Bosea sp. 685: one gene and its partner. The protein of the gene in region 1 binds, or shares a complex with, the protein of each later gene. Links are inferred from orthologs where the notes say so. Each region holds a gene or a part of one and is shown on either strand. Other genes may lie near its edges.

Evidence for each region.
Region 2: the proteins of pnp (region 1) and RMR04_RS14855 are in contact, whole or in part, in a cryo-EM structure (PDB 9QH0), measured with the Escherichia coli proteins. The link is inferred for Bosea sp. 685 from one-to-one orthologs.

What each region holds. Positions count from the first base shown.
Region 1 is NZ_CP134779.1:6,301,964-6,317,044, reverse strand. What follows is about bases 5,800-8,741. They hold pnp (polyribonucleotide nucleotidyltransferase), read right to left. Parts: upstream 8,384-8,741; coding sequence 6,215-8,383; downstream 5,800-6,214. Other genes in these bases: rpsO (30S ribosomal protein S15), read right to left, coding at 8,644-8,741; RMR04_RS30685 (alpha/beta fold hydrolase), read right to left, coding at 5,800-6,075. Outside these bases: protein-export chaperone SecB, read right to left, coding at 1-239; RMR04_RS30710 (murein transglycosylase A), read left to right, coding at 1,230-2,411; RMR04_RS30705 (Smr/MutS family protein), read left to right, coding at 2,414-2,974; RMR04_RS30700 (helix-turn-helix domain-containing protein), read left to right, coding at 2,971-3,351; RMR04_RS30695 (adenosine kinase), read left to right, coding at 3,434-4,432; RMR04_RS30690 (pyridoxamine 5'-phosphate oxidase family protein), read right to left, coding at 4,592-5,227; more of RMR04_RS30685, read right to left, coding at 5,311-5,799; more of rpsO, read right to left, coding at 8,742-8,913; RMR04_RS30670 (winged helix-turn-helix transcriptional regulator), read right to left, coding at 9,066-9,458; RMR04_RS30665 (NAD(P)-dependent oxidoreductase), read left to right, coding at 9,583-10,194; RMR04_RS30660 (Atu4866 domain-containing protein), read right to left, coding at 10,252-10,617; RMR04_RS30655 (AraC family transcriptional regulator), read left to right, coding at 10,834-11,235; RMR04_RS30650 (helix-turn-helix domain-containing protein), read left to right, coding at 11,232-11,753; RMR04_RS30645 (methyl-accepting chemotaxis protein), read right to left, coding at 11,779-14,325; RMR04_RS30640 (carbohydrate ABC transporter permease), read right to left, coding at 14,530-15,081. UniProt on the Escherichia coli protein: Involved in mRNA degradation. Catalyzes the phosphorolysis of single-stranded polyribonucleotides processively in the 3'- to 5'-direction. Also involved, along with RNase II, in tRNA processing.
Region 2 is NZ_CP134779.1:2,841,481-2,856,987, reverse strand. The notes cover bases 12,140-15,507. They hold RMR04_RS14855 (Rne/Rng family ribonuclease), read right to left. Parts: upstream 15,142-15,507; coding sequence 12,340-15,141; downstream 12,140-12,339. Other genes in these bases: RMR04_RS14860 (hypothetical protein), read right to left, coding at 12,140-12,281. Also shown: RMR04_RS14920 (hypothetical protein), read left to right, coding at 1-243; RMR04_RS14915 (NADH:ubiquinone oxidoreductase subunit NDUFA12), read left to right, coding at 278-688; RMR04_RS14910 (cysteine hydrolase), read right to left, coding at 821-1,492; RMR04_RS14905 (Nramp family divalent metal transporter), read right to left, coding at 1,559-2,902; RMR04_RS14900 (DUF2155 domain-containing protein), read left to right, coding at 3,172-3,789; aat (leucyl/phenylalanyl-tRNA--protein transferase), read right to left, coding at 3,852-4,532; accC (acetyl-CoA carboxylase biotin carboxylase subunit), read right to left, coding at 4,715-6,076; accB (acetyl-CoA carboxylase biotin carboxyl carrier protein), read right to left, coding at 6,121-6,576; aroQ (type II 3-dehydroquinate dehydratase), read right to left, coding at 6,655-7,113; RMR04_RS14875 (DsbA family protein), read right to left, coding at 7,217-8,086; RMR04_RS14870 (pyridoxal phosphate-dependent aminotransferase), read left to right, coding at 8,198-9,388; RMR04_RS14865 (mechanosensitive ion channel family protein), read left to right, coding at 9,478-11,769; more of RMR04_RS14860, read right to left, coding at 11,850-12,139. UniProt on the Escherichia coli protein: Endoribonuclease that plays a central role in RNA processing and decay. Required for the maturation of 5S and 16S rRNAs and the majority of tRNAs. Also involved in the degradation of most mRNAs.

The DNA of each region.
Region 1 (15,081 bases):
AGCGTCTCGCCGCCGAGCTCGGCCTTGCCCTCGAGCTGCAGCACGGTCTCGTAATCGTCCTCGCCGAGCGGCGCGGTCGAGACGTTGACCTGCAGCGACATCTGCGGTCCCTGCTGCGTCTGCTGGCTGAGCGAGCGCGGCGCCTTGGGATTCTCGAAGGAGAAGTCCTTGGTGTACTGGATCAGGGCGCTCATGCTCGGAGCTGCCTCGGGGGCTTGCGCGCCGTTGCCGTTGGGAATGTCGTTGGCCATCGGTCCCATCATGATCTGAAGGCTGACTTAAGGAAATCCCGGGCCGGATTAAGACGTTCGGGACTGCGCGCCGTCCTGCGGTGCAATGCGGGCGTCGGCTATCATGGACGCCAGCCTGGCACAAGAAGCCGCCTTCACAAGTTCAGGGGTGGATGTTACGAGCCTTGATCACCATATCTCGCTTCACGGCCGAAAACCTTTAGGGGACAGGCCGATGCAAGGCGGCCACTGGAGCTTCGGATCAGGTTTCGATGCAAAATTCCTTCGACATGACGACGATTGTTTTCCTGGCTCTGGCCGTTTTCGTCGCCTGGAAGCTGCGCTCGGTTCTGGGTCAGAAGACTGGTCAGGAACAGCCGCCGACCGATCCCTTCGCGCGTCGCGAGGAGCGCCGGTGCGGCCCGACCAGGCTCCCCCGGCCGACAGCAAGCGCGACAACGTCATCCGCCTGCCCGGCGCGGCCAATGATCCCACGGTCAGCCCCGCTCCCGCCGCCGACCGTTGGAAGGATATCGCGCCCGCGGATTCAGCCATCGTTGCCGGCATCGAGGCGATCATCCGGCAGGAGCCGGGCTTCGATCCGCGCGCCTTCATCGGCGGCGCCAAGGCGGCCTATGAGACCATCGTCACCGCCTTCGCGCGGGGCGACCGCAAGGTGCTGAAAGGCCTTCTCGCCAAGGAGGTCTATGAGGGCTTCGAGCAGGCGATCACGGATCGCGAGAAGCGTGGCGAAAAGGCGGAATCCTCTTTCGTCTCGATCGACAAGGCCGAGATCACCGCCGTCGACGTCAAGGGCAAGAACGGCCAGGTCACGCTGGCCTTCGTCTCGCAATTGATCAGCGTCACGCGCGATGCTCAAGGCGCGGTTGTCGACGGGAATGCCGAAGCGGTCTCCGAGGTCAACGACATCTGGACTTTCGCGCGCCAGCTCGGCAGCCGCGACCCCAACTGGCTCCTGGTCGCCACCGAATCCGCCGCGTGATCCGTGGCGCCGTTGCTGCGCTGGCGCTTGGCCTCGTGGCTTGCGGTGCGGCTATGAGCGCAGCGCTCGGCCAGGCCCCGCCGCTGCCGCCCGGCGCGCGAGCCGAGGCGGTGTCCGTCGCCGGCATTGCGGGATGGGCCAAGGACGATCACAGGGCGGCCTTTGCGATCTTCGCGCGCGGCTGCATGGCCGATCCGCCGCTGCGCGCGGCCATGCCCTTGCCCAAGGCGCTGGAAGGTGTTTGCGCCGAGGCGCTGCGCCTGCAAAAGGCGTCTAAGGTCGATGCGGCGAATGCGCGCCGCTTCTTCGAGACGCACTTCTCATTCTGGCGCATCCGGCCGGCCCAGGCCGAGACCGGCTTCATGACCGGCTATTTCGAACCCGAATTCGACGGCTCGCTCACACGCTCCGCGGCTTTCCAGACGCCGCTTTATGGCCGCCCTGTCGATCTGGTGACCCGGCAGCCCGGCGATGACTGGCCGGGCATCGAGGCAGGGCTTTCGGCCGCGCGCCATACGGCGCAGGGGCTCGTGCCCTTTCCCGATCGCGCCGCGATCGAGGCGGGCGCGCTCGATGGCCAAAAACTCGAAATCCTCTGGATGCGCGATCCGGTCGATCGCTTCGTGCTGCAGGTCCAGGGCTCCGGCCGGATCCGTCTGCCCGATGGCCGGGTGACGCGGCTGGTCTATTCCGGCCGCAACGGCCACGCCTATACTTCGCTCGGTCGGGCGCTGAGCGAGCGCGAGAACATCCCGCCTGCAGAGATGACCATGGACCGGCTGATCGCGCGATTGAAAGCCGATGCCGGCTTCGCCCGGGATCTGATCGCGCTCAACCGTTCCTTCGTCTTCTTCGCGCGCCGGGACGATCTGCCGCAGGGCTCCGGACCGATCGGCGGAGCCGGCTTGCCATTGACGCCTTTGCGCAGCATCGCGATCGACCGCACGGTCTGGCCCTATGGTGTGCCCGCCTGGATCGACGCCACGATCCCCGATGGGCAGGGCGGCAGCGAACGGCTCTCGAGGCTGATGATCGCGCAGGATACCGGCTCGGCGATCCTCGGGCCGGCGCGGGTCGACCTCTTCGTCGGTTCGGGCGTGGCGGCCGGACATCGGGCGGGGCTGATCCGCCACAACTTCGATTTCACCGTGCTCTGGCCGCGCGATCCGAGGCCCTGACGATGCGGTCGCGGCGGGGCAAGACATTGTCGCCGGCCGATATCGCGCTCTGGCGCGAAGTCGCGCGCTCGGTGACGCCGCTTCCCGGCCGCAAGCCGGTCGAGCCCGAGCAGCCGGAGCCAGTTGCACCCAGCCCCGTCATGGCCGTGGCCGCCATTCCTGTGGTGGCTGCGAAGTCGGCCCAATCCAAACCCGCGCCGCCGCCATTGGCGCCGCTCGAACGCCGCCTGCGCACCCAATTGCGGCGCGGCCAGCAGGGCGTCGAGGCGGTGATCGATCTGCACGGCATGCGCCAGGACGAGGCACATCTGGCATTGCGGGCCTTTCTGCGGCGCGAGCAGGCGCGCGGCTGCAAGCTCGCGCTGGTCGTCACCGGCAAGGGCGCGGCTGGAGACAGCCTGTTCGGCGAGGAACGCGGGGTGCTGCGCCGCATGGTGCCGCATTGGCTGCGCCTGCCCGATCTGCGTCCGCTGGTTGTCGGCTTCGAGGAGGCCGAGCAGCGCCATGGCGGAGCAGGCGCGCTATATATACGCCTGCGCCGCCAACGCGAGATCGGGCCATGACCCCCTTCGGCCAGCGGGTGCGGGCCCTGCGCGCGGCTCGTGGCGTCACCTTGGCGCAAATGGCGGGCTCGCTCGGCGTCACGCCGGCCTATCTCTCGGCGCTGGAGCACGGCAAGCGCGGTCGGCCGACCTTCGTGCTGATCCAGGGCGTCATCCATGTGCTGGGCGTGATCTGGGACGAGGCGGATGAATTGGTGCGCCTTGCCGATCTCTCGCATCCGCGTGTCACGGTCGATACGGCTGGCCTCGATGCCGAGGCGACGCTGCTCGCCAACCGCCTCGCCCGCGAGATCGCGGCATTGGAGCCGGACGAACTCAAACGCCTTGCGGATATCCTCGACGAAGCCGCGATTCGCCGCACTGCTGCGCCGGATTGAGCCCGACTTGCTTGACCCGAAGCCCGGCGGATGCAACACGCGCCGCCAACTCCCTCCTTAAGATCAGCATCCGGACCTGTTCATGAGCAATTCGCGCACCGACGTCCTCGCCCTCGGCAACGCCATCGTCGACGTCATCGCTTCCGCCGAGGAGGACTTCCTGGCTAAGTACGAGCTTGCCAAGGGCGCGATGATGCTGATCGACGAGGCCCGCGCCGAGGCGCTCTACGCCGCCATGGGACCGGCCAAGGTCATCTCCGGCGGCTCGGCCGCCAACACCATCGCCGGCCTGGCCTCCTTCGGCGGCAAGGGCGCCTTCATCGGCAAGGTCAAGGCCGACGAGCTCGGCAAGCTCTACCGGCATGACCTGACCTCGCTCGGCGTGTCCTTCGACACGGCCTTCGCGATGGAAGGTCCCGCGACCGCACGCTCCTTCATCATCGTCACGCCCGATGGCGAGCGCACGATGAACACCTATCTCGGCGCCTGCCAGGGGCTGACAGTGGCTGACGTCGACGCCAAGGCGGTCGAGAGCGCCGACATCATCTATCTCGAAGGCTATCTCTGGGACCCGCCGGCGGCCAAGGAGGCTTTCCGCAAGGCCTCCGAGATCGCCCACAAGGCCGGCGGGCGCGTCGCTATCACCTTGTCGGATTCCTTCTGCGTCGATCGCTATCGCGACGAGTTCCTCGGCCTGATCCGCAATGGCATGGTCGACCTCGTCTTCGCCAATGAGCACGAGTTGAAGAGCCTCTACCAGACCGCTGATTTCGAGACGGCGCTGGCGGCGTTGCGGGCGGAGAACATCCTCGCCGCCGTGACCCGCTCGGAGAAGGGCGCTCTGGCCGTGACGCCGGATGGCATCATCGCCGAGCCGGTCTTCCCCGTCGAGCGCATCGTCGACAGCACCGGCGCGGGCGATCTCTTCGCTGCCGGCTTCCTCTTCGGCCTGACCTCTGGCCGCGAAGTGCGTGACGCACTGCGCCTGGGCGCACTCGCCGCCGCCGAGGTCATCAGCCATGTCGGCGCAAGGCCGGATATGAACCTGAAGGTTCTAGCGGGGAACGAAGGGCTGCTGTGAACCGCAGCCCGCCTGTCATTCCGGGGCGGCCCTCTGGGCCGAACCCGGAACCCACGACTGGGTGAGAGATAGCGATTGGAGCATCCACCCAGTCGTGGGTTCCGGGTTCTTCGCTGTGCGAAGCCCCGGAATGACAAGGTTGTCGCTCGTTCAACCTCTTCAATACAGCGTCGCCTTCACCCGCTCCGGCAGCGCCTTGTCATAGGCCTCGCCGTCGAAGGTCTCGACCTTGTCGTTCTTCTCCGTGATCGCACGCAGGATCTGCCCGGCGCTCGGCAAGCTCCGCTTGTCGACCTGCGCCGCCGGGTTCCAGAGGTCGGCGCGCACCACTGCGCGCGAGCACTGGAAGTAGGCGCTCTCCACCGCGATGACGATCACGCAAGCTGGCAGCTTTCCGGCCATCGCGAAGCCCGCGCAGAGCTCGGGATCGGTCGAAAGCGTCGCCGTGCCGTTCACGCGCAGCGTTTCGCCGTAACCGGGGATCAAAAAGAGCATTCCGATTCGATTGTCGAACAGGATATTCCTCAATGAATCCAACCGGTTATTGCCTCTTCTGTCCGGAATCAGCAGCGTTTTCGCGTCCCGGAGTCGCACGAAGCCCGGCATATCCCCACGCGGTGAGCAATCCAGGCCGTCCGGACCATTGGTCGCGAGCACGAAAAACGGGGAGGCGGCGATCAGCGCCCCGTAATTCGCATCGACGTGATCGATCTCCTTGGCGACCGAGGCCGGGGCGATCGGGTTGGGATAAAGTGCCGCAAGGTCATCGAGGGAGGTGAGGGTGTGGTCGCGCATGCCAATCTCCATGGGTCGTAATAGTCTAGACCATTGAAGATGAGCCGTCACCTCGGCTTTACCCCGGCCCGACACTGCCCACCTCAGGACAAGGCGCGTGCGATCGCCTCGGCCAGGCCGACAGGATTCTCCCAGGCCATGGAATGCCCGGCTGCCGGTATGATGGCGACATCGACGCCGAGCCTGGGAAGGCTCTCCGCATCGCTGCTTGGAAGCGAGGCCTCCCCAAACAGGACAGAACGCGGCTGCGGCAGATCTGCGAGCATCTCACGCCAGCTCGGAGTGCTGCCGGCGATCAATGAGCAAGCCCCGAGACGCACCGCGTAGGGGGCGCTGATGGCCAGCGACGCGGCCCAGATGCCGTTGCCCTCAGTGCGACTGGCCTGGACGAGCGCGTCATGGCCGCGCTCGATATAGTCGCGTTCGGTCATGGAGGCGATGCGTCGGCTGAAAAAGCCCCCGCCGGGCTCCAGATTGGGCTCGCCGAGGACGAGCCGCCTAAGGCGCCCACCCAGCATTCTCGCCGCCGTGATGGCCACCGCTCCGCCCATGCTGTGGCCGAAGAGATCGAATTCGGTCAATCGCACATGCTCGGCCAGAGCCGCGATGCTGCGGGCGTGGTCCTCGATGGTGTAGCCGAACCCGGTCGGCCGATCGCTGAAGCCGGAGCCCAGCAGGTCGACCAGGAGCATGCGCCGTCCCCGCAGGGCGGCGTCCGCCGCGACGCTCGGATAGTCGCAGGACGAGGCGCAGCCCAGCCCATGGATGAAGAGAAGCGCAGGGCCTTCGCCCGCGATGTCATGATAGCGCAGCTCTGCAGCGGCGGCTGGAACGGTGAAAGACTTCATTGCTGGACCCTGGTTTGCCGCGGAAGACTGCAGCAGCCCGCATCATGGATCTGTCAGCATTGCCGTGGCGCAGGGGCAATAAAAAACGCCCCGCATCCTGCGATGCGGGGCGTCTCGTTTCACGTGAATCGCGCGCTGCTTACTCGGCGGCGCCGCGCTCGCGGCTCTTCTCGGCGTCGCGAGCGGCCTTGAGCTTCTCGGTCAGATCCTCGCCGGTCTCCTGGTCGACGACCTTCATCGAGAGGCGGATCTTGCCGCGCTCGTCCTGGCCGAGGAACTTGACCTTGACCTTGTCGCCTTCCTTGACGACGTCCGAGACCTTCTGGACGCGAGCCGCGGCCAGCTCCGAAATATGGACCAGGCCGTCCTTGGCGCCGAAGAAGTTCACGAAGGCGCCGAACTCCATGATCTTCACGACGGTGCCGTCATAGATCATGCCCACTTCGGCTTCGGAGACGATCGACTTGATCCACTTGATCGCGGCTTCGATCGACTTGCCGTCGGCCGAGGCGATCTTGATGGTGCCGTCGTCCTCGATGTTGACCTTCGCGCCGGTCTTCTCGACGATTTCGCGGATGACCTTGCCGCCGGAACCGATGACTTCACGGATCTTGTCGACCGGGATCTTCATCGTCTCGATGCGCGGGGCGTACTCGCCGAGCTGGCCACGCGAGACCGAAAGCGCCTTGTTCATCTCGCTGAGGATGTGGTCGCGACCGCCCTTGGCCTGGTCGAGGGCGACCTTCATGATCTCCTCGGTGATGCCGGCGATCTTGATGTCCATCTGCAGCGAGGTGATACCCTCGGCCGTGCCGGCGACCTTGAAGTCCATATCGCCGAGATGGTCTTCGTCACCCAGGATGTCGGAGAGCACCGCGAAGCGCTCGCCTTCCAGGATCAGGCCCATCGCGATACCCGCAACCGGCGCCTTCAGCGGCACGCCGGCGTCCATCAGGGCAAGCGAGGTGCCGCAGACGGTGGCCATCGAGGAGGAGCCGTTCGACTCGGTGATCTCCGAGACGACGCGGATGGTGTAGGGGAACTCCGACTTCGCCGGCAGCATCGGGCGAATGGCGCGCCAGGCGAGCTTGCCATGGCCGATTTCGCGGCGGCCGGGCGAGCCCATGCGGCCAGCTTCACCAACCGAATAGGGAGGGAAGTTGTAGTGCAGCAGGAAGGTTTCCTTGTAGGTGCCTTCCAGCGAGTCGATGAACTGCTCGTCGTCGCCGGTGCCCAGCGTGGTCACGACCAGCGCCTGCGTCTCGCCGCGGGTGAACAGCGCCGAGCCGTGGGTGCGCGGCAGGATGCCGGCTTCCGCGACGATCTTGCGCACGGTCTTGAGATCGCGGCCGTCGATGCGGACGCCGTCGTCGAGGATGGTCCAGCGCACAACCTTGGCCTGGGCTTCCTTGAACTGGCCGCCGACCTGCTCCTTGGTGAAGGTGGTCTTGCCGTCCGGCGTCTCCGAGATCAGCGAAGCAACCTTGGCCTTGGCGGCGTCCAGCGCCTTGTAGCGCTCGGCCTTGGTCCTGATCTGGTAGGCGGCGCGGATATCCGCATCGACCAGCTTGAGGACGGCGTCGAGAACGACGGAGTTGTCGGCCGGAACGTAATCGCGCGGCTCCTTGGCGGCCTTCTCGGCCAGGCGGATGATGGCGTCGATCACCGGCTGGAAGTGCTTGTGGCCGAACATCACGGCGCCGAGCATGATCTCCTCGGAGAGCTGCTTGGCCTCCGATTCCACCATCAGAACGGCGTCGGGCGTGCCGGCGACGACGAGGTCGAGCTGCGATTCCTTGATCTCGTCGACCAGCGGGTTGAGCTTGTAGGCGCCGTCGAAATAGCCGACGCGGGCAGCGCCGACCGGGCCGGTGAACGGCACGCCCGACAGGGTCAAGGCGGCGGAAGCCGCGACCATCGCGACGATATCGGGGTCGTTCTCGAGGTCATGCTGCAGCACGGTGCAGACGACCTGCGTCTCGTTGCGGTAGCCCTCGACGAAGAGCGGGCGGATCGGCCGGTCGATCAGGCGCGAGACCAGCGTCTCCTTCTCGGTCGGTCGGCCTTCGCGCTTGAAATAGCCGCCGGGAATGCGGCCGGCTGCGAAGGTCTTTTCCTGGTAGTTCACGGTCAGCGGGAAGAAGTCGATCCCGGCCTTGGGCGTCTTGGCGGAGACGACGGTGGCGAGCACCACGGTCTCGCCATAGGTCGCGAGCACGGCGGCGTCGGCCTGGCGGGCGATCTTGCCGGTTTCGAGCACAAGCTTGCGCCCGCCCCAGATCAGTTCTTCGGTCTGTACATCGAACATGGATTTGTCTTTCGGATCGGATGCGACCCGGCCGGTGTCTCCGGCCCATGAGCAAGACGGCGGAAAGCTCGGGTTTTTGCGAGACTATGCGCCCGAGCGCTCGGCGATCCTGCCATGGACATCGAGGACGCCCGGCGGGTCATGCGGGAAGGCCGCCCCTTGCGGCTCCCGCGATGAAATCAGGACGCCGCCCCATTGCGGAGATCCTGGAAAACCGCCCGGAGCGATGTCGCACCGGGCGTGAAGCAGTCAGCGCTCGATCAGCGGCGGATGCCGAGCTTCTCGATCAGGGTCTTATAGCGCGGCTCGCTCTTGCTCTTGAGATAGTCGAGCAGCGAACGGCGCTGCGAAACCATCTTGAGCAGGCCGCGACGCGAATGGTTGTCCTTGACATGCGACTTGAAGTGGCCGGTCAGGTTGTTGATGCGTTCCGTCAGGATCGCGACCTGGACTTCCGGCGAGCCGGTGTCGTTCGGCTTGGTGGCATGTTCCTTCATGAGCGCAGTCTTGCGCTCGGCAGTGATCGACATCGTGAGATCCTCATATTGGGGTTGATCTGGCGGGCCAGGCCGGGATGTCGTCCAGCAAGGTCCGAAGCCCGCAATCGCTCTCATCGAGGAGAGGCTGCGCAGCCGGCTTTCACGCCGGTTGGCTGGGCATATACACGAAACGACGGGAAAGGCTAGCGCGATGCGGTTTCAGCCAAATCCGGGCCGGCCCCGTGATCATAGCGCCGCTGCGCCTCCTCGACCGTGCCGATATGGGTTTCCGCCCAGATCCTCAGACTGTCGACGGTCGCGGCCAGCGTCCGGCCGAGCTCGGTCAGCGAATATTCGACCGTGACCGGTACCGTCGGGAAGGCCTCGCGGCGGATCAGCCCGTCGCGCTCGAGGCTTTTCAGCGTCTGCGACAGCATCTTCTGGGAGATCGCCTCGATGCGCCGACGCAGCTCGTTGAAGCGCAGCGTCTCATGCTCGAGCAGGATCAGGATCAGCACAGCCCATTTATCGCCGATGCGGTCGAGCACCCGCCGCGTTGGGCATCGCGCATTGAAGGGGTCGGGGCGCAGCAGCATGCGGGTTTCCTGGAGGTGACCATGTCTCGCGGAAGTGCCTTCTTTACGGAAGGGAACGACCGGGCCATCTAGGTTCCATCGGAGTGGTAGTATCTATTAGATACTGGAAAAACAGGACCATGTCATGACAATCGCACTCATCGGCGCCACCGGCTTTATCGGCTCGCGCATTCTGTCGGAGCTCGTCTCCCGTGGCCATAAGGTCACGGCCATTGTCCGCAATCCGGAGAAGGTCCCGGCATTGCCCGGCGTCACCGCCGTCAAGGGTGATATCTTCGACAAAGACAGCCTCGCCAGGCTGCTTACCGGCCATGAGGCGGTGATCAGCTCCGTCCATTATCTGGCGAGCGATGCGGAGGCCCTGCTTGGGGCCGTGAAGCAGTCCGGCGTCAAGCGCTACCTCGTCGTCGGCGGCGCTGGCAGCCTGGAGGTCGCTCCCGGCGTGCAGCTGTTCGACACGCCCGATTTCCCGGCAGCCTACCATGCCGAGGCCAAGAAAGGCGGCGCTTATCTCGATCTTTTGCGGCAGGAGGAGGCGCTGGACTGGAGCTTCCTGTCGCCCTCCGCCGTGATCGCGCCGGGCGAGCGGACCGGCAAGTTCCGTCTCGGCGGCGATCAGTTGCTGGTCGACGGCGGCGGCAACAGCGCGATCTCCGCCGAGGATTTCGCGGTGGCGCTGGTCGACGAGCTGGAGAAGCCGGCCCATGGCCGCAAGCGCTTCACTGTCGGTTACTGAAAAAACGCGCGGTTACTGAAAAAATGAGAGCCGGCGCCCCCCAGCACCGGCCCTTTTTCATGCGGCGCTGCGCGCCCCCGGTCGGATGAAGCGATGGTCGCCCAGCGTGAGAATGCCACGGCGGGCCTCACCGATAGCGGTGCGGCCGGTGTCGCCCTCGAAATAGAGGCGCGCCCCGTCGACCTCGTAGCGGCCGCGATAGATGTCGCGCCCGGTACCGAGCGTCTTGCCATAGCGGCCGTTCGGCAGGAGCGAGAGCCGGGTTGCTCCGTCATCGGCGACCCAGACGCCCATCATGGCGCGCTCGGCGGCGTTGGGCTGCATCAGCGCTTCGAGGTCGATCTCGAGCGGGTGGGTTGCGTTGGCGGCGCGGATGGATCCGGTGAGCGCGCTGAACGCGGTGAGAACGCGGTTGAACTGCATGGCTTGCTCCTGTGTTTCGAGCGGCCACCTAATTGGGCCAGTGCGAGGAGATGAATGCCGCATCCGGGCTCGCGGGCGATAGACCGAAGCGCCGCAAGGATTGCCTGATCCTCCATGAGTGCTGGCATTGGGTCGCAGGAACCGCCAATTCATTGTATGAAAATCCAGACGCCGGTGCCGGTTCGACTGGCATCGGCCCTATGATGGAGCGGTTGGATGCGGCAGGCGGATGAACTGGCGGCGTTGCTCGGCCGCCTCGTGACCTTGGATGGCGTGCATCAGACGGCGATCCCGCGGCTCGCCCTGATCCGCTCCAGCCAGCCGACTGAGCCCATGCATGGGCTGCATCTGCCGGCGCTGTGCATCATCGTGCAGGGCCGCAAGCAGGTCATGTTGGGCGAGCAGATCTATCTCTACGATCGGACGCATTACCTCGTCGTCTCCGTCGATCTGCCGATCATCGGCCAGGTCGTGGAGGCCAGCACTGAGGAGCCCTATTTCTCCGTGCGGCTCGATCTTGATCCCGTCCAGCTCAGTGCGCTGATGCTGGAGAGCAAGCCCAACGCGACCAAGCCTGGCGAGGGGGGCATACCGGCGCTGGGCCGGGCCTCGCCGTGAATCCGGCCGCGCCCGAACTGCTCGACGCCATGCTGCGGCTGGTCAGGCTGCTGGAGACACCACATGACATCGCGGTCCTGGCGCCCCTGGCCGAGCGCGAGATCCTCTACCGCCTGATGAATGGCGAACAGGCGGCCCGCCTGCGCCAGATCGCGACGGCCGAAAGCAAGCTGCAGCAGGTGAACAGGGCCATAGGCTGGATCAGGCGCAACTACGACAAGACCTTCAGCATCGAGGCGCTGGCGTCCGAGGCGAGCATGAGTCCCTCGGCGCTGCATCAGCACTTCAAGGCGGTCACCGCGATGAGCCCGCTGCAATACCAGAAGCAATTGCGCCTGCAGGAGGCGCGACGGCTCATCCTGGGCGCGGCGCTGGATGCCGCCTCCGCCGGTTTCAGGGTCGGCTATGAAAGCCCGTCGCAGTTCAGCCGCGAATATCGCCGGCTCTTCGGCGCGCCGCCGCTGCGGGACGTTGCAAGGCTGCGCGGGGCTTCAGCCTTGGAGATGGTTGGAGCCTGAGGCTGCGCGCAGGCTCCTCCCTGCCTCAGAACTCTTCCCAGCCTGCGTCATTGGCGCGGCCGTTGACGGCGCGCTTGGCCGGTGCGGAGGCCCGCGCCGGGGCAGGAGCGGGTCTGGCTGGGGCCTGCCCGAAGGCAGCCTCGGCGAGCTTGCGCAGGCGCTCGGGCTCCGAGGCCGGTTCATGGGCCTGGGCAGCGCTTGCCCTGGCAGCAGTGCGCGGCGCCGAGGCGTAGCTGGCCGTTGAGGCGGTTGCTCCCTCAGGGCCGGTCCTGAAGGCCGCGACGAGGTCGTTGAGCTGGACGATGCGGCCCGAGAGCGACCCGGCCGAGGCCGCGCTCTGTTCGGCGAGCGCGGCATTGGCCTGCGTCATCTCGTCGAGATGGGCGACAGCCTGGCTCATCTCGTCGATGCCGTTGGCCTGCTCGCCCGAAGCCGCCGAGATCTCGGCGATGGTGGCCGCGACCTTTTGCGAGGCCGCCAGGATCTGGGTCAGGGCGTCGCCGGCCTGGCGCACCAGCTTGACGCCCTCGCCGACCTCCTGGTTCGACGACGAGATCAGGCCGGAAATGTCCTTGGCAGCGGCGCCCGAGCGCTGCGCCAGCGTGCGCACTTCGGACGCCACCACGGCAAAGCCCTTGCCGGCATCGCCGGCGCGCGCCGCTTCCACCGCCGCGTTCAGCGCCAGCAGATTGGTCTGGAAGGCGATGTCGTCGATCACCCGGATGATGTCGGAGATCTTCTGCGAGGCGCTCTCGATGCGCGCCATTGCAGCCACGGCCTCGGTCGCGATCGTGCCGCCCGTCTGCGCCGCCTGCATCGCCTCGGTCGCGATCGCGGCCGCCTGCTTCGAGGCCTGAGCCGAGGCCTTCACCGAAGCTGCGAGTTCCTCGGTCGTGGCTGCAGTCTCCTCCAGAGAGCTCGCCTGCTCTTCCGTGCGCTTGGAGAGGTCATCGGCGCCCATCGTGATCTCGCGCGCCGCCAGACCGACATCCGCAGAGGTCGTCTGGATCGTGCGCACCGTCGAGGACAGGCGGTCGACCGTCTCGTTGATCGCGCCCTTGAGCTCGGCGAACTTGCCGCGATAGGCGGTCTCGATCCGGGCGGTCAGGTCGCCGCCCGCAACCGCGTGCAGGGCGGCCGCGAACTCGGATGTGGCTGAATCAACCACCGCATTGATCTCGTTGATGCCGGCGACGAGCTTCTGCATCTGCTCGTCGGCATGCTCGATCTGCAGCCGCGCCGAGAAATCGCCCGATGCCGCAGCCGCGACAACCTCTCCGACATCCGTCACCACCGCTTCCATCGACTGCGCCCGCGCCAGGCGGGTGGCGGAAGCCGCACGCTCCGATTGCTCGAGCTCGCGCATCTTGACCAGATTCTCATGGAAGACCGACAAGGCGCTCGCCATCGCCCCGATCTCGTCCTGATAGGCGATCCGCGGCAGCGCGGTATCGAGATCGCCCTTCGCCAGCTGCGTCATCGCCGTTGTCATCTGCGCGAGCGGGGTGGTGACGCGCGAGCGCACCACGACATATCCGACGACGGCGATCAGCAGGCTGACGAGCAGGATCGCGCCATATGTCAGGAGTTCGGCAAAGGCCTGATTCGCGGTTGCATTCGCTCCTGCGATGGCCCGGTCCAGCGCCGCATTGGCGACGGCCGCGATGGTTTCGAGCGCGGGCACGATCTCGCCGCGCCACTGGTCGACTGACATGCCGGGCTTGCTGCCAGAAGTCGCCTGCGCGACGATCTTCTCGCGCATCTCCTTGACCGGGCCGGAGAAATAGGTGGCGTGGCCCGTGGCGATGGCGGCCTTGATCACGGGGTCGGTCTGAGCGGTGTCGGCCATATCGCGCAGGGCCTGCCAGCTGGCCAGCGCGCTGGCGTCATTGCTCAGCAAAATGCGCGTCTCCTTCGCGTCGAAGGGGCGCTGTTGTGCCGTGATTGTGCTGACCATGACGCCGGATGTGCCGGTATAGGTGCGTGTCGCCCAGGACAACGCACGCGCGACCACGAGTTCGGTCAAAGCCGGATTGAGGGCGCGGATCTCGCTGTCGACGGCCAGCGAGGCCTTGTCGAGGCTGACCAGCAGCTTCTCGCCGACAACGAGGACGCGCTCTGGCATCTGCTTGTCGCGGCCCTCGACGGGCAGTTTGAGGTCGCGCTCGACACTCTCGCGCAGCTTGCGTGTCTCGTCATAGATGGCGGCGAGGTCGCGCTGGAACGGGGCGAGAGCCGGGCGGTTCGAAGCGGTCAGCACCGAATTCGCCTGCGCCATGGCTTCGTCGACTTGCTTGCGCCGCTGCAGATAGGTCTCGATCGAGGACTGGTTCTTGTCGCTCGGCAGGATGACGGCGCTCTGCATCGAGGCGCGTTCGAGCCGGAAGGCGCCGAGCGCATCGAACAGGTTCCGGTTCAATCCCGCCAGCCCGACAACCTGCTGGGACACGCCGTAGCGCTTATAGGCGGACCAGATTTCCTGGAGCGTCAGGCCGCCGGTCGTCAGCGCCATTGCACAGATCAGGCCGATCAGGATATGCCTGATCGACAGCTTCGAAGTCGACAAAGTCATGCGCGGCCCCCGCTCGCCCCGGCCGCGCGCGCTTTCTGCCGCACGGCAACAGGATCAAATTGCCGCAGAAGCCTTGAAATTGTGTTTACGTTTGATTTACCAACCTATGCGTGCAGACGATTCCAAACGAATTCACAGGTTGAAGACGCGATGCGGCACCAATTCGCCGCTGCCGATCGAGCCGGTCGTGATCGGCACACCGTCCTATTTCACGGCGCCCTGCGTCATCCCGGCGATGAATTGGCGCGATAGCACGATGTAGACCAAGGTGATCGGCAGCGCCGCGATGGTGAGCCCGGCGAACAGCATGCCCCAATCGGTCGCGTACTCGCCGATGAATGTGGTCAGGCCCTGTGGCAGCGTCTTGCGCGCATCGCTCTGGATGAAGATCAGCGGGAAGAAGAAATCGTTCCAGACCGGCACAGCGTTGTGGATGCCCGCGATCACCAGGGGCGGCTTGCACAAGGGCAGCATGATCGACCACATGATGCGCGGCTCGGAAGCGCCGTCGATGCGAGCGGCATCCTCGAGTTCGCCCGGTAATGTGCGCAGGAAGCCCGTCATGATGAAGACGGTCGAGGGCAGCCCCATCGCGACATAGATCAGGATCAGCGAGAGCCGCGAATCGATCAGCCCGAGCCCGTTCATTTGGACGAAGAGCGGGATGATCGCGAGCTTCAGCGGCAGCATCAGCCCGGCGAGGAAGATCAGGAAGATCGGCGTCGCCAGCGCAAACCGGTAGCGTGCGATCGCGTA
Region 2 (15,507 bases), 3.5 Mb from region 1 along the record:
GGCGCAAGCCAGGGGCCTGATCCTCTCGATTATGAAGTCTCGGCGACCCTGATCGCTTCCACAACACGAATCACGCCGACAAATGTGATCTCCCGGAACAAGAAAACGCGCAGGATTGAAACCACGGATTCGCAGGTGCTCGACCTTCTGAGTCTGATACGCTGCAACGGTAAGGCTGAAGAGGAAATCGGCACCTGGGCCGAGGCAGCCAAGGCTAGACAGCGTGGCGCGCTATCGCCATAAGTCGCGCGAGCCCCGACCGACGTGGACGAGAGCAATGAAGCAGACCCTGCTCCAGATCTTCACCTGGTGGAACGGCCAGACCATCGGCACGCGCTTCCATACCTGGCGCTTCGGCGAGCGCGTCGGCGCCGACGAGTTCGGCAATGTCTATTACCGCACCAAGGGCGGGGTAAAGGACAAGGCGCTCGGCATCCAGCGTCGCTGGGTCGTCTATAACGGCGAAGCGGAAGCCTCCAAGATCCCGCCGGGCTGGAATGGCTGGCTGCATCACACCGTCGATGTCGCGCCCTCCGAGGAGCGCTACGAGCCGCGCGAGTGGCAAGAGCCGCATCAGCAGAACTGGACCGGCACGGCCCTGGCCTATCGTCCGCAGGGCTCGACGCTGACTGGTGGCCACCGCCCGCCGGCAACCGGCGACTACGAGGCCTGGACGCCAGGGCGCTGAGGCGCTGGCCGGGCAGGGCGCTTCGCGCCCTCGATCACGTCGCATCCGGACGCTTCCATCCGAATGCGAAAAACGTGATCGCTTTTAAAAGTTTGGAGCATTGCTCCTGCTCTCGCACTTAGATGAGAGACATCATCCGGCTCCAGCCGCGATCAATTCCAGAACCTCCGCTGTCGGCCTGACATCGCCGAAGCAGCGGTAGATCGTCGCCAGTGAAGCCTCGTGCAGGCCGTGGGCGTGGCCCGTATTCGCATCCGAGACCATGACGATGCGATAGCCCAGCTCCACAGCATCGCGAGCCGAAGATTCGCAGCAGATATTCGTGACCGTCCCGGCAATCAGCAGCGTGTCGAGCTTGCGCCGCTGCAATTGCGCGTGCAGGTCGCAACGCCCCGGGAAGAAGGCGCTGTAGCCCTGTTTCATGGCGTGGATGTCGCCGGGCTGCGGCGTGAGTTCGTGCCAGAGCCGCGAGCGTGGGTCTTCGCGCCGGGCGCCGTCCTGGAAATGGCGCAGGCGCTGCGGGCCATGGATCGCCGCCAGGACAGGGCTCTCCAGCGGCATCGGCGCTGCGGTGACCCATGCCACCGTGCCGCCGCGCTCTCGCAACGCTGCCGCCATCCGGTTGATCGGGCTGACGATCTCGCGGCAGGCTTCGTCATTCTCGACCGAGGCGCGCATCAGATCGATGACGACGAGCGCGGTCAGCGCCGGGTTCAGGCTCTCGAAGGCATGAAGACGCCCACGTCGGGACACGACCTTGGCGACGACCTTTTCGTCGATGCCGCTTGGATGGCGCAATGTCATCTGTCGTCCCGCGATCAGCCTCTAACGGAAGAGAGCCGATTCGCGGTCGCCAGACCAATCGTCGCGTCAGCTGCCGATGACGAAATCGAACAGCAGCTTGATGTTGAGCGCCGCGATCACGATCGCGATCAGCCAGGCGAAGATGGCAAGCCAGCGCGGAGCGACGAGCGCGCCCATCTTCGCCTTGTCTGCTGTGAACATCACCAGCGGGAAGACGGCGAAGGAAAGCTGCAGGCTGAGCACGACCTGGGTCAGGATCAGGAGTCGCGCCGTGCCGCTGTCGCCATACCAGATGGTCACGGCGGCGGCAGGTACGATGGCGATGGCGCGCGTGATCAGACGGCGCAGCCAGGGCGCCAGCTTGATTTTGAGGAACCCCTCCATGACGATCTGGCCGGCCAGCGTCGCAGTCACGGTCGAATTGATGCCGCAGCAGAGCAGGGCGATACCGAACAGGGTTGGTGCGATCGCCAACCCCAGCAGCGGGCCAATCAGCTTATGCGCCTCGCCGAGTTCGGCGACATCGGTCTGGCCGGTCTTGTTGAAGGTCGCCGCAGCCAGGATCAGGATCGCGGCATTGATCAGGAGCGCGAAGGTCAGTGCCACCGTCGAATCGATCGTGGCGTATTTCAGCGCCTGGCGCTTCTCGGGCAGGCTCTCGCCATAAGCGCGGGTCTGCACGATGCCCGAATGCAGATAGAGATTATGCGGCATCACCGTCGCGCCCAGGATGCCGAGCGCGAGATAGAGCATCTCGGGATTGGTGACGATCTGCGTCGTCGGCGCGAAGCCCCTGATCACCGCCCCCCAATCGGGATCGGCCAGCGCGATCTGGATGGTGAAGCAGATGGCGATGACGCCGAGCAGGGTGATGATCAACGCCTCGACCCAGCGGAAGCCGAGCCGCTGCAGGTACAGGATCAGGAAGACGTCGAGCGCCGTGATCAGGACGCCGATCTCGAGCGGGATACCGAAGATCAGGTTGAGCCCGATCGCGGTGCCGATTACCTCCGCGATATCGGTCGCGATGATGGCGATCTCGGCCATCGCCCAGAGTGTGAGCGCCACCGGCTTCGGGAAGGAATCGCGGCAGGCCTGCGCGAGATCGCGGCCCGAGCCGATGGCAAGCCGCGCGCAGAGCGCCTGCAGCACGACCGCCATGATGTTCGACAGCAGTGCGACGACAAGCAGGGTGTAGCCGAATTTGGAGCCGCCGGCGATCGACGTCGCCCAGTTGCCCGGATCCATGTAGCCAACGGCGACGAGATAGCCCGGGCCGACGAATGCGGCCGCGCGTCGCCAGCCTGGCTTGGAGCCTTGAACGTCGACCGAGCGATGCACGTCGGTGAGCGAGGCGTCGCCGCGATCCTGGCGCCAACCGGCGGGGGGCTTCCTGACGAAGGCGTCCATTGGGTATCACCTGCTCTTGCGAATTATTTGCAAGATACAGTTCTGCAAATTATTCGCAACAAGGAAAATCACGCTGCCGTGCGATGAGCACGCTGTCGTGTCATGGGAGTGTCCAGAAAGTCCGCAATCGGGGGAGGCCACTTCAGCCAGGCGCCCGTGACGATGAGGCATGGCTGGCGCGGAGACCGCAATCGCCCTTTTTCCGCTCGCTTTGCCATGGTAAGCCGCCAGCGCGCGGAGACCTCGCGCGACAGAGAATCGTTTTGAGCATGCCGTCCCGCAGCCTTTCCGTTCTGGCCCTTGCTACGCTTGTTTCGTTTGCGCTGGGCGGGCCCGCTGCGGCCGATCGCATCCGCAATCCGACTGCGGTCTTCGCCGGGCTAGACAAGATCACCGGGCGGATCATCTCCTTCGAGGTGGCGGTCGACGAGACGGTGCAGTTTGGCGCGTTGCAGATCACGCCGCGCGTCTGCTGGACGCGCCCGCCGACGGAAGCGCCGCAGACGACCTCCTTCACCGAGGTCGACGAGGTGACTTTCAACAACGAATACCGGCGCATCTTCACCGGCTGGATGTATGCGGCGAGCCCCGGCCTGCACGGCGTCGAGCATGCGATCTACGATGTCTGGCTGACCGACTGCAAAGGCGGAACGGAACTCGTCGTCGACCCCAAGGAGCCGGAGGCTCCGGTTCCCGAAGAGCCGCGTCGGCCGCGCACCGCTCCGGCCCGCGACGTCAACCAGGCGCCAAACGCGCCGGCGCCGGGCGGACGCATCGATGTGCAGCCGCCCCAGGGCGTGCCGGTCGCGCCGCGCCAGGCGCCGAGCCAGCGCTTCTTCCCGACCAACCCGGCCGGCCCTCGCGACCCCGCCGGCGGCAATCGCTGAGAGCGTTCGACATGCTCTGGCATGAGAGCTGAGGCTCTGTCAGCTTCCGGGAAGCTCGGGCCTCAGCCTGGAGCGAGTTCGGCCAGTGCCTGGGCCCCGTTGACGCCCACGCTTTTGGGCCAGGACCACCAATTGCCGGGTTTCGCGACAGCTCGTTCCAGCAGTCCCTGATAAGCCGAGCGCGGCACCTCCTGGGTGCCGAACTGGGCGAGATGCGTGGTCTGGAACTGTGCGTCGAGCAGGCTGTAGCCGCCGAGCCTGAGCCGCGCGACGAGATGGACGAGGGCTACCTTCGAGGCGTCGGTCTCGCGGTGGAACATGCTTTCGCCGAAGAAGGCGCCGCCAAGCGAGAGCCCGTAGAGCCCGCCAACGAGCCTGTTCTCGCGCCAGCATTCGACCGTGTGGACATGGCCGAGGCGGAACAATTCACCGAAGATCTCGCGGATGCGGCCATTGATCCAGGTCTCGGGCCGGTCGGGCTTGGGCTCGGCGCAGGCCGAGATGACATGATCGAAGGCGCTGTCGACCCTGATCTCGAAACGGTCGGAGCGGACGGTGCGGGCCAGGCGCGACGACAGATGAAAGGCGGCAAGCGGGATGACGCCGCGAATCTCGGGCTCGACCCAGAACAGATTAGGATCGTCGGCGCTCTCCGCCATCGGGAAGATGCCGGCTGTATAGGCGCGCAACATGATCTCAGGCGTGATCAGCGGCGAGCGGACGGGCACGGAGCGGGCCTTCATGGCGTGATGGGAGCGCGGGCCGCGCGGGGAGTCAAATCGGTCTCCGCGCTCCACAGCCCTCATCCTGAGGAGCAGCCATAGGCTGCGTCTCGAAGGATGCAGATGCTTACGGAGCCTTCTGAAGCATCCTTCGAGACGCCGCTGCGCGGCTCCTCAGGATGAGGGCTGTGGAGAACGGTGTCTTAGGCGCCGTCTTCGCCCATCCCGCCGGCTGCGAGGAATTTCTCCAGCCAGTGGATGTTGTAGTCGCCGTTCAGGATGTCGGGGTTGCGTACCAGCGTGCGGAACAGCGGCAGCGTGGTGTCGACGCCGTCGACGACGAATTCGTCGAGCGAGCGGCGCAGGCGCATCAGGCATTCGGCCCGGTTGCGACCATGCACGATCAGCTTGCCGACCAGCGAATCATAATGCGGCGGGATCGTGTAGCCCTGATAAGCGGCCGAATCGACACGCACGCCGAGGCCGCCCGGCGTATGAAACGACGTGATTTTACCCGGCGAGGGCCGGAAGGTCGCGGGATGTTCGGCGTTGACCCGGCATTCGATGGCGTGGCCCTCGATCACCACATCCTTCTGCATGATCGAGAGCGGGGCGCCGGCTGCGATCCGGATCTGCTCGTTGACGAGGTCGATGCCGGTGATCATCTCGGTGACGGGATGCTCGACCTGGATACGCGTGTTCATCTCGATGAAATAGAACTCGCCATCCTCATAGAGGAACTCGATCGTGCCGGCTCCGAGATAGCCGAGCTTGGCCATCGCATTGGCGCAGACCATGCCGATCTTGTCGCGTTCGCCAGCGTTCAGTGCGGGCGAGGGACCTTCCTCCCAGACCTTCTGGTGGCGGCGCTGCAGCGAGCAGTCGCGTTCGCCAAGATGGATGGCGTGGCCCTTGCCGTCGCCGAGCACCTGGATCTCGATATGGCGCGGCTTCTCCAGATATTTCTCGATATAGACGGCATCGTCGCCGAAATTGGCCTTTGCCTCGGTGCGGGCAGTCGAGAGCGCAACCGACATGTCATCGGGATTGCGCACGACCTTCATGCCTTTGCCGCCGCCGCCGGACGCCGCCTTGATGATGACGGGGAAGCCGATCTCGGCTGCGATCCGCAAGGCTTCGTCATCGTCGGTGACGCCGCCCTCGGAGCCCGGCACGCAGGGGATGCCGAGCGCCTTGGCCGTGCGCTTGGCCTCGATCTTGTCGCCCATGCTGCGGATATGCTCGGCCTTGGGGCCGATGAAGGTGATGTTGTGCCGGTCCAGGATCTCGGCGAAGCGGGCATTCTCGGAGAGGAAGCCGTAACCGGGATGGACGGCATCCGCGCCGGTGATCTCGCAAGCCGCGATCAAAGCGGGGATGTTGAGATAGCTCTCGCGCGCCGAGGGCGGGCCGATGCAGACGCTCTCGTCGGCGAGGCGCACATGCATGGCGTTGGCGTCGGCGGTGGAGTGCACCGCCACCGTGGCGATACCCAATTCCTTGGCGGCGCGCAGCACGCGCAGCGCGATCTCACCCCGGTTGGCGATCAGGATCTTGTCGAACATCTTGAAGCCCAAATCGGATCGGCCATCCTCGCTCGGGGCCCGGCTCACTCGATCACCAGCAGCGGCTCGCCATATTCGACCGGCTGTCCGTCCTCGACCAGAATCGCGACGACCTTGCCGGCGCGGGGGGCGACGATGTCGTTGAAGGTCTTCATCGCCTCGACCAGGAGGACGCGCTCGCCCGCCTTCACGATGCTGCCGACCTCGACGAAGGGCTTGGCCTCCGGCGAAGCGCGGCGATAGGCCGTGCCGACCATCGGCGAGGCGACCGCACCGGGATGGGCGGCGGACGGCTTGCCCTCGACCGGGGCTGCGGCGACGGGCGCTGCGACGGGCAGGGGCGCAGCGGAAGCGGGCACCTGCACCGTTGCCGTGATGGTGCGGGCCACGCGGACGCGCAGATCGCCCTTCTCGACTTCGATCTCGGTCAGATCGGTCTCGTTCAGGAGTTGCGCGAGTTCGCGCACAAGTTCGGGGTCGATCGGGCTCTTGGTCGCCATGGCGGTGTCACCGTCTTTGTCGTCTTGGCAGCGGAGCGCTGAGCGCGCTCACGCCATCCTGTGGAAGATACTGGCGGTTCAGGCCGCCGGTTTCGCGAGCCGCTTCTGCAGAAGCGGCACGATCGCGTCGAAAGCAAGATCGTAGCTTGCGACGCCGAAGCCGCAGATCACGCCGACGCAGACCGGCGCCATGTAGGAATGGTGCCGGAACTCCTCGCGGGCATGGACATTTGAGACATGCACCTCGATGGCCAGCGCCTCGGTGCCCTTGATCGCGTCGCGCAATGCGACCGAGGTATGGGTATAGGCGCCGGCATTGATGACGATGCCCGCACCAGCGAGGCCCGCTTGCTGGATGAAGCTGACGAGCTCGCCCTCGTAATTGGTCTGGCGGAAGGTCAGCTCGACGCCGGCCGCGAGCGCCTTGGCCTTCAGCCTCTCCTCGACGCCGGCCAGCGTCACCGCGCCATAGGTGGCGGGTTCGCGGGTGCCGAGCAGATTGAGATTGGGACCGTTGAGGACGTGGACGGCGACCATGGTGCGCGGTGATTCCAGCACCGCATGAAAGCGGCAGACGCCGCCCTCATAAACGCTGCGGACCGGCAGGGGAAGGGCGAAGCCCGACCAAAGTCGGCAGGGCTCAGCCGCTGCAGGTCGCCTTGCCGCATTTGCGGACGGCGTCGATCTTGGCCTTCAGCGCCGCCTGGCCGACTGCGCCGAAGACAACCTCGTCGCCGAGGATGAAGGCGGGCGTGCCGGTGAGGCCCAGACGATCGCCCAGAGCGACGGTGTCCTCGATCACGGCCTTGGTCGCCGAGGCGTCCATGTCCTTCTTCAGGCGCTCGATGTCGGCACCAGCATCCTTGGCGACCTCGAGCGCCTTGGCGCCGTTGACGCGTCCCTTGGTCGCCATCAATTTGTTGTGGAACTCGAAATATTTCGCGCCCTGGAGCTGATTCATGGCCGCGACCGCGACGCGGCTGGCCTCGACCGAATCCGGTCCGAGGATCGGGAAATCCTTGATCACGACCTTGAGCTTCGGGTCTTCCTTGGCAAGCGCGCGGACATCCTCCAGCGCCCTTTTGCAGAAGCCGCAATTGTAATCCATGAATTCGACGATGGTGACGTCGCCCTGCGGGTTGCCGACGATCGCCGAGGTGGCGGGATCGACGAGGCGGGCCTTCTCGGCCGTGACGGCGCTACGCTGCGCCTCAGCCTGGGCGACCGTGTTGCGGCGTTCGATCTCGACCAGCGCTTCCTGGACCAGTTCGGGGTTCTGCTGCAGCGTCTCGCGGATCAGATCGACCACGGCCTTGCGCTGCTCGGGGGTGAGAGCCGAGCTTTGCGCGCGGGCCGGCGCCATCGTCAGGCTGCCGGCAACCAGGAGCGCGGAGAGCGCGAGGCCGGCGCGGCGCAGCACCGCAAGGTCAAGGCGCAGAAGGAAGGGAAGCGCGATCATCGTCGTCCTTTCGGGCAGGCCGGCGCTGGCCGGCAGGGCATCTCGCCCCATCATGGTTTCGAAAAACCTTCAAAATTGCTTCTGGGCTCTTGCCGGGACTGCGTCAAATCACAGCTGTGACAGCGGTTGCGAGATGAGGGCTGCTCGGTTACGGCAACCGGCATGACCCAGCCAGCCCCTTCCAGCCTCCTTATCCCCGCGCTTGCCGCACGGGCCGAGCGCGTTTCGCCCTTCATCGTCATGGATGTGATGAACCAGGCCGCCGCCATCGAGCGGAATGGCGGTTCGGTGGTGCATATGGAGGTCGGGCAGCCTTCCGCGCCGACGCCGGCCTCGATCCGCGCGGCGGCCGGCCGCGCGCTGGAGCATGGCCGCATCGGATACACTCAGGCGCTCGGCACGGATTCGCTGAGGGAACGCATCGCCCGACATTATCAGGACAGCTATGGCGTCACCGTGGCGGCGCAGCGCGTCGTGGTGACGACGGGCTCCTCGGGCGGCTTCATCCTGGCCTTCCTGGCCTGTTTCCAGCCTGGCGCGCGCGTCGCCATCACTGCTCCGGGTTATCCGGCCTATCGCAACATCTTGATCGCGCTGGGGCTGGAGCCGGTCGCGATCGAGGTCGGGCCCGAGACCCGTTTCGCGCTGACGCCGGAGCTGATCGCAAGAGCCCATGCCCAGGCTCCGCTCGCCGGCGTGCTGACCATGAGCCCCGCCAATCCGACCGGTGTGGTGATGGCCCCCGACGCCATCGCAGCCGTAGCGGCGGAATGTCGTCGGCTCGGCCTCTGGTACATCTCCGACGAAATCTATCACGGGCTGACCTATGAGGCGCCGGCGACGACAGCGCTTGCCGCCGATCCCGACGCCATCATCGTCAACTCCTTCTCGAAATATTACTGCATGACCGGCTGGCGCGTCGGCTGGCTCGTGGTGCCCGAGCGGCTGGTGCGCACGATCGAGCGGTTGCAGCAGAATTTGTCGATCTCGGTGCCTTATCTCAGCCAGGTCGCAGGCGAGGCGGCTTTCGAGGCGACCGCGGAGTGCGAGGCGATCAAGGCCGGCTACGCTGCAAACCGCGCCTATCTGCTGAAGGCCCTGCCGGAGATCGGGCTGGGTGAGTTCCTGCCTGTCGACGGGGCCTTCTACATCTATCTCGACATCGGCAGATATTCGAACGATTCCATGGCCTTCTGCCGCGATGTTCTGAACCAGGCCGGCGTCGCGATCACGCCCGGGCTCGATTTCGACGAAAGCCGTGGAGCCCGTACGGTGCGGCTCTCCTTCGCTGGCTCGCTCACGGAATGCGAGCAGGCAGTCGAACGGATCGGGGCCTGGCTGAAGCGCGGCTGAGCGCAAAGCGGGCATAGTGAGCCCGGCGCTTGCCAAGAGCGGGGATTCCCGTGCAACTCGCGCTGTCCTTGGTGTTGGGAGCGGGTTCGATGCGACATTGCTTTGCGTCTTCGAGCAAGTCGGTCGCGTCCTGCACCCTGGCGCTGCTCTTGTTCGTGTTGGCCACTCTGGGTTTTGCGTCCGCGGGTTTCGCCCAGGCTCAAGGCGACGCGCAGGCTCAAGGCAACGCGAATGTCACGCTGACCCTGCGGGGCGACGAAACACCGGAGACGGTGCGCAAGCTGGTCGACGCCTTGTCGACCGGCGGCCACAAGGTCGAGATCAGAATCGCCGGCAAGGACCAGCCCATCCAGGCTGCGCCAGCGGCGGTCGCGAGCAACGCTGCCACGCCGCCGGCAAGCAGCAGCCCGGATCAGGGCGAAACACGGGTCGAGGCGTTCTGGGATCATTTCGTCGATGGGCTGACCCAAGGGGTGAGCGCGGTGCCGCGCCTGGCCGCGCTGCCGGACGCCTGGCGGAGCGCCTGGGCGCAGAACCGCAACGGTGCGAGCGGGCTTCCGGCCGGCTGGGGAATCGTCGCTGGCCTGGCGCTCGCGATCGCCGCGGCGGGGCTGTTCCGTTTCGCGACCGCAGGTTGGTTCGCGCGTCGGCTGCGGCCCAAAGGGCCTGAATTCACGCCGCGCCTGATCGCGTCGTCCTGGGGACTGTTCCAGGATCTGATGACGCTCACGGTCGGCCTGGCGGCGTTGCATGCCGCGCGCATGCTCTGGCTGCCCGAACCCGATCTTGCCGCGACGACCTTGCGTGTCATCGCCAACGGCGTCGTGATCGGGGCCGGACATCTGACCCTTGGACGTTTCCTGCTCTCTCCCGGCGTGCCGGAACGACGGATCATGCCGCTGCGGCGGGCCGACCGGCATTTCGGCCTGCTCGTCTTCTTCGGCATCGCCTCGCCGATCCTGCTAACGACCGCGGTCACAGGCCAGCACGCAGCCGGCCCCGGCCCGGTCGCGGGGCTGTTCACGCTGGGCGGCATTGCCGTGACGCTGTTCAAGGCCTGGTGGTTCATCGATGCGCGACACGATCTTGCGGCGCTCATCCTCGAATCATCGCATGAGCCGGGGCCAGGCCGGCGGATGATCGCAGCCGGGGCCGGCTGGCTCTATGCCACCTCGGCCGTGGCGATCTGGATGGTCGGCAACGCGGCGGCGATGATGGAGGGTGGAGCACGCTGGGCCGAGGCTGCCGGATTGACGCAGCTCATCATCGTGCTGGTGCCGATCCTCGCGGTCGGCATCACCAGCCTGATGGCCTGCCGGCAGGCGCATGCCGCCGCCCTGGGCGAGCGCGCGCCGCTTACGCTCGCGCTCGGCCATGCGGCGCGGGCAGCTGCCGGGGGCGTGATCTGGGTCGGCGGCTTCTATCTGCTGGCGCGGCTCTGGGGCGGCTTCCTCCTCGGCGTGAGCTCGACGGAATTCTCCGCCTTCTCGCAGCGGGTGGCGGGCGTCGCCATGCTCGCCTTCGCGGGCTGGGTCGCCCTCGTCTTCCTGCGGGGCTTCTTCGACGCCTATGCGCCCAAGCGCGGCGCGACGATGCCGGTCGATGAGGACGCCACGCATGAAGAGAGCATCCCATCGCGACTAGCCACCGTGCTGCCGGTACTGCGCGGCGTCGTGCTGGGCGCGGTCTTCGGCCTGACCGGGCTTGTCGTGCTGTCGCGGCTCGGCGTCGATATCGGCCCCTTGCTTGCCGGCTTCGGCATTCTGGGGCTCGCCATTTCCTTCGGTTCGCAGGCGCTGGTGCGCGACATCGTCTCCGGCTTCTTCTTCATGATCGAGGATGCTTTCCGCGTCGGCGAATATGTCGATACCGGGCGGCTCAAGGGCACGGTCGAGAAGATATCGCTGCGCTCGATGCAGTTGCGCCACCAGAGCGGGCAGATCCATACGGTGCCGTTCGGCCAGATTCCCTCCCTCACCAATGCCAGCCGCGACTGGGCGACGCTGAAGTTCAACGTTCGGCTCGATCACTCGGCGGATATCGAAAAGGCGCGCAAGGCGATCAAGAAAACGGGCCTGGCCCTGCTCGAAGATCCGGAATTCGCGCCGCATTTCATTGCGCCGCTCAAGATGCAGGGCGTTGCCGACATCACCGACAGTGCCATCGTCATCCGGTTGAAATTCACCGCCAAGCCGAACCAGGCCTCCTCGCTCCAGCGCGAGGCGTTGAAACGGGTCTATCGCGCGCTCAACGAGGCGGGGGTGCCCTTCGCCTCGAACGCCGTGACGGTGCGTGGCGGGGAGGCGACCTGGCAAGCCGGCGCAGCGGCGGCAATCAGCGCCGTGCCGCCGCCCAGCCCGCTCGCGCCGGCGGCGGGGTGATTTGCGCGTCGCCGGCGCGGGGAAAGCCAAGTTGAGCTGCGCCTGAGCTCAAAATGGCGCGTACTGAGCGGCCGGCCATTTCACCAAGGCCGCCCCTTCAAAAACAGACTCACAAAAATATCGCCAAGCTCAAAGAGGCCGATCGGCCCATTGGGCGCGGCTCCAGAAAACAGCAGCCCGAAACCGACTACAGTAAGAACAGCGCCCGCCGCCACGCCGACGCGTGCTGATGAAAGGAACGCCACATTTTCCGCCCGGCGACTCACTCGGTCGGTGTGAGGCTGCTCGCGCTCGGCACGCACCTGTCTGGCATAGAACTCCGGGTTCGATTGCGCGCCGACCGGTCCGTTGCCTTCAAGTTCGACCCTGACCGCAACGAACAGCACGAGAAGGCCAAGGATTCCGACGCCAAGCCCTCCGAGCGCTTGCCATCCCATCCAGGCCAAGCCGAGGAGCGCCACGATGCAGATCGCGGTCAGCACCTGTCTTTCGCGATTGCGGGGCGGCGGCATCACAAGCATCTCGCCTCATGAAAAAGGCCGCTGCGGTGTTCCGCAGCGGCCTTGTCATTCAGTTCCTGCCGGCCAGCTTGTTCCACCAGCCGCCGCGCTTGGGGCGGTCCGGGTCGGGCGGGGTCAGCACCACTGCGACCGGCTCCTCGACCACGCGAGGAACGGGGGCGGGCTCTGGTTCCGGAACAGGCGCGGCAGCGACCGGCTCTGCGGCGACGGGCTCAGCCGGCGCGGTTTCTGCGACGACCGGCGCTGCTTCACCGTCTTCGGTGATCGGCACGATCTTCTTGCGGGCGCGGCTGCGCTTGGGCTTCTCGGCCGGGGCGGCTTCAGCCTCGACCGTGACGGCCTCGGTCACCACCTCGGGAGCGTCCACGACCTTGGCGACCTCGACCCGAGCCTCAGTGTCAGCCAGAGTCTCGGCGTCAACTTTGGGCTTGCGTCCGCCACGGCGGCCGCGGCGCGGCTTGGCGTCCGCCTCGGCTTCCGGCTCTGCCGCCACTTCGGTCACGACCGGCTCGGGAGCCGCAGCGACGGTCTCGGTCTCCTGCGATTCGGTGGCGTTCTCATCGCCGTCCTCGTCGTCGTCCTGACCATCCTCATCGCCCTCGGCATCCGTGCCGCCGTCGAGGCGCACGCCATTGGCGTCGCGCTCGCCGCCACGCCGCCGCCGGCGACGACGCCTGCGCTTGCGGCCGCCTTCGCCGCGCGCTTCGCCATCGCCACGGTCCGGCTTGTCATCATTGGCGGCAGCAGTTGTCGTGGCCTCGCCTGCTTCGACGCCCTCGTCTTCGGCGCCGAGCGCCTCGGCTTCAGCGGCGGCGTCGAGCGCGTCATCGTCGATATCGGCGGGGATCGCCTCCGCCTTGAAGGAGGTCGGAACGATGCGGCCTTCATTGCCGACGAACTCGCCGCGCTCGACCTCGAAATAGCGCGTGCCGAGCAGGGTTGCGTCGACCGTAATGCTGATTGCGATGGCGAAGCGGGTTTCCAGATCGGTGAGATGGGCGCGCTTCTGATTCAGCACATAGAGCGCGACCTCCGGCCGGGTGCGGACGGTGAGGTTATGCGAAGCGCTCTTGATCAGGTTTTCCTCAAGCGCGCGCAGGATCTGCAGCGAGACGGAAGCCGCCGAGCGCATCATGCCGGCACCGGCGCAATGCGGGCAGGGCACGGACGAACTCTCGAGCACGCCGGTGCGAATGCGCTGGCGCGACATTTCAAGCAGGCCGAAGGCCGAGATGCGGCCGACCTGGATGCGGGCGCGGTCGTCCTTGAGGCAATCCTTCAGCTTCTTCTCGACAGCGCGGTTGTTGCGGTTCTCCTCCATGTCGATGAAATCGATCACGATGAGGCCGGCCAGGTCGCGCAGGCGGAGCTGGCGGGAGATCTCCTCCGCCGCTTCGAGATTGGTCTTGAGGGCGGTGTCCTCGATATTGTGCTCGCGGGTCGAACGCCCGGAGTTGATGTCGATGGCAACCAGCGCCTCGGTCTGGTTGATGACGATATAGCCGCCGGATTTCAGCGTCACATTGTTGGAGAACATCGCGTCGAGCTGGCTCTCGACGCCGAACCCGGCGAAGAGCGGCGTCTGCTCGCGATAGGCCTTCACGCTCTTGGCATGGCTCGGCATGAGCATGCGCATGAAGTCCTTGGCCTCGCGGTAGGCCTCTTCGCCGGCGACGTGAACCTCGTCGATGTCCTTGTTGTAGAGGTCGCGGATCGAGCGCTTTACGAGGTTGCCCTCCTCATAGACCAGCGCCGGCGCGACCGAGGCGAGCGTCAATTCGCGCACGCTCTCCCACATCCGCATCAGATATTCGTAGTCGCGCTTGATCTCGACCTTGGTGCGCGAGGCGCCGGCGGTGCGCAGGATGATGCCCATCCCCTCGGGCACCTCGAGTTCGGAGGCAACCTCCTTCAGGCGCTTGCGATCCTCGGTATTGGTGATCTTGCGCGAGATGCCGCCGCCCTTGCCGGTATTGGGCATGAGCACCGAGTAACGGCCGGCGAGCGAGAGATAGGTAGTGAGTGCCGCGCCCTTGTTGCCGCGCTCTTCCTTGACGACCTGGACCAGGATGATCTGGCGGCGCTTGATCACCTCCTGGATCTTGTACTGGCGGCGATGATGGCGCTGGGGCCGCTCGGAGATGTCGTCGAGCGCGTCGCCGCCACCGAGCTGCTCGGGCTCCTCATGCTCGCCGTCTTCGTGAGCGTGGTCTTCGCCGTCCTCTTCGTCCTCGGCCGGCTTGCGGGCCTCTTCGCCTTCCGGCGCGGCTTCGTCCGTGGCGAGGGCCTCGACCGTTTCCGTCTCGAAGGTCAGCGAGGGTGCGTTCTCGACGGCTTCCTCGGTCGCGGATTCGGTGATTGACGGTGCGAATTCCTCGCCGAAGGCAGGCCCGCCTTCATTGACCATCGCGGCGCCCTTGCCGTCGGCCTCGATCTCGGAGGTGACGGTCTCGTCATGGGACGCCTTCTTGGCGCGCCCGTCGCGGTCGCCTCGGCGGCCACGGTCGCGACGACCGCCGCCGCGCTTTTCGCGCTTCTCCTCATCGCGCTCTTCCTCACGGTCGGCGCGCGCCTCTTCGGCGATCAGCGCCTGACGGTCGGCGACCGGGATCTGGTAGTAATCCGGGTGAATTTCGGAGAAGGCAAGGAAGCCATGGCGGTTGCCGCCGTACTCGACGAAGGCGGCCTGGAGCGAGGGCTCCACGCGCGTCACCTTCGCCAGATAGATGTTGCCCCGCAGCGGTTTGCGGCTGGCGGATTCGAAATCAAATTCCTCGACGCGGGATCCGCGAACCACCACGACCCGGGTCTCCTCCGGGTGGGTGGCGTCGATGAGCATCTTGTTGGCCATATGAATTTTCCATGGGCGCGGCCGCCATCAAAACCCGCCGGGCTGCGGATGAGAATCCGCTGCCGCGGGCAGGGGCGCCGCGTGAAGGCCGGCGAAAGCCGGCATGTTGCAGGAGCAAAAGCCGGCGCAAGCCGGCGTCTGGGACGGGGAAGTGTTCGATCGAGACAGGATAGCGGCTCGGGAAACCTGGCCGGGCAAACGCCCCGGCACAGTCCCGCAGGTATGGACGAATCACCGATGAAAAATGCGGCGTCGTATGCCCCGACATCTGTCCTGACCTGCGACGCACTCGCCTAAAGACGAAGCACGCCGCGTTTGCACGCTCGCGAGACCTAGCCAGGCGCCGAACTTTCGTGGCTGACGCCG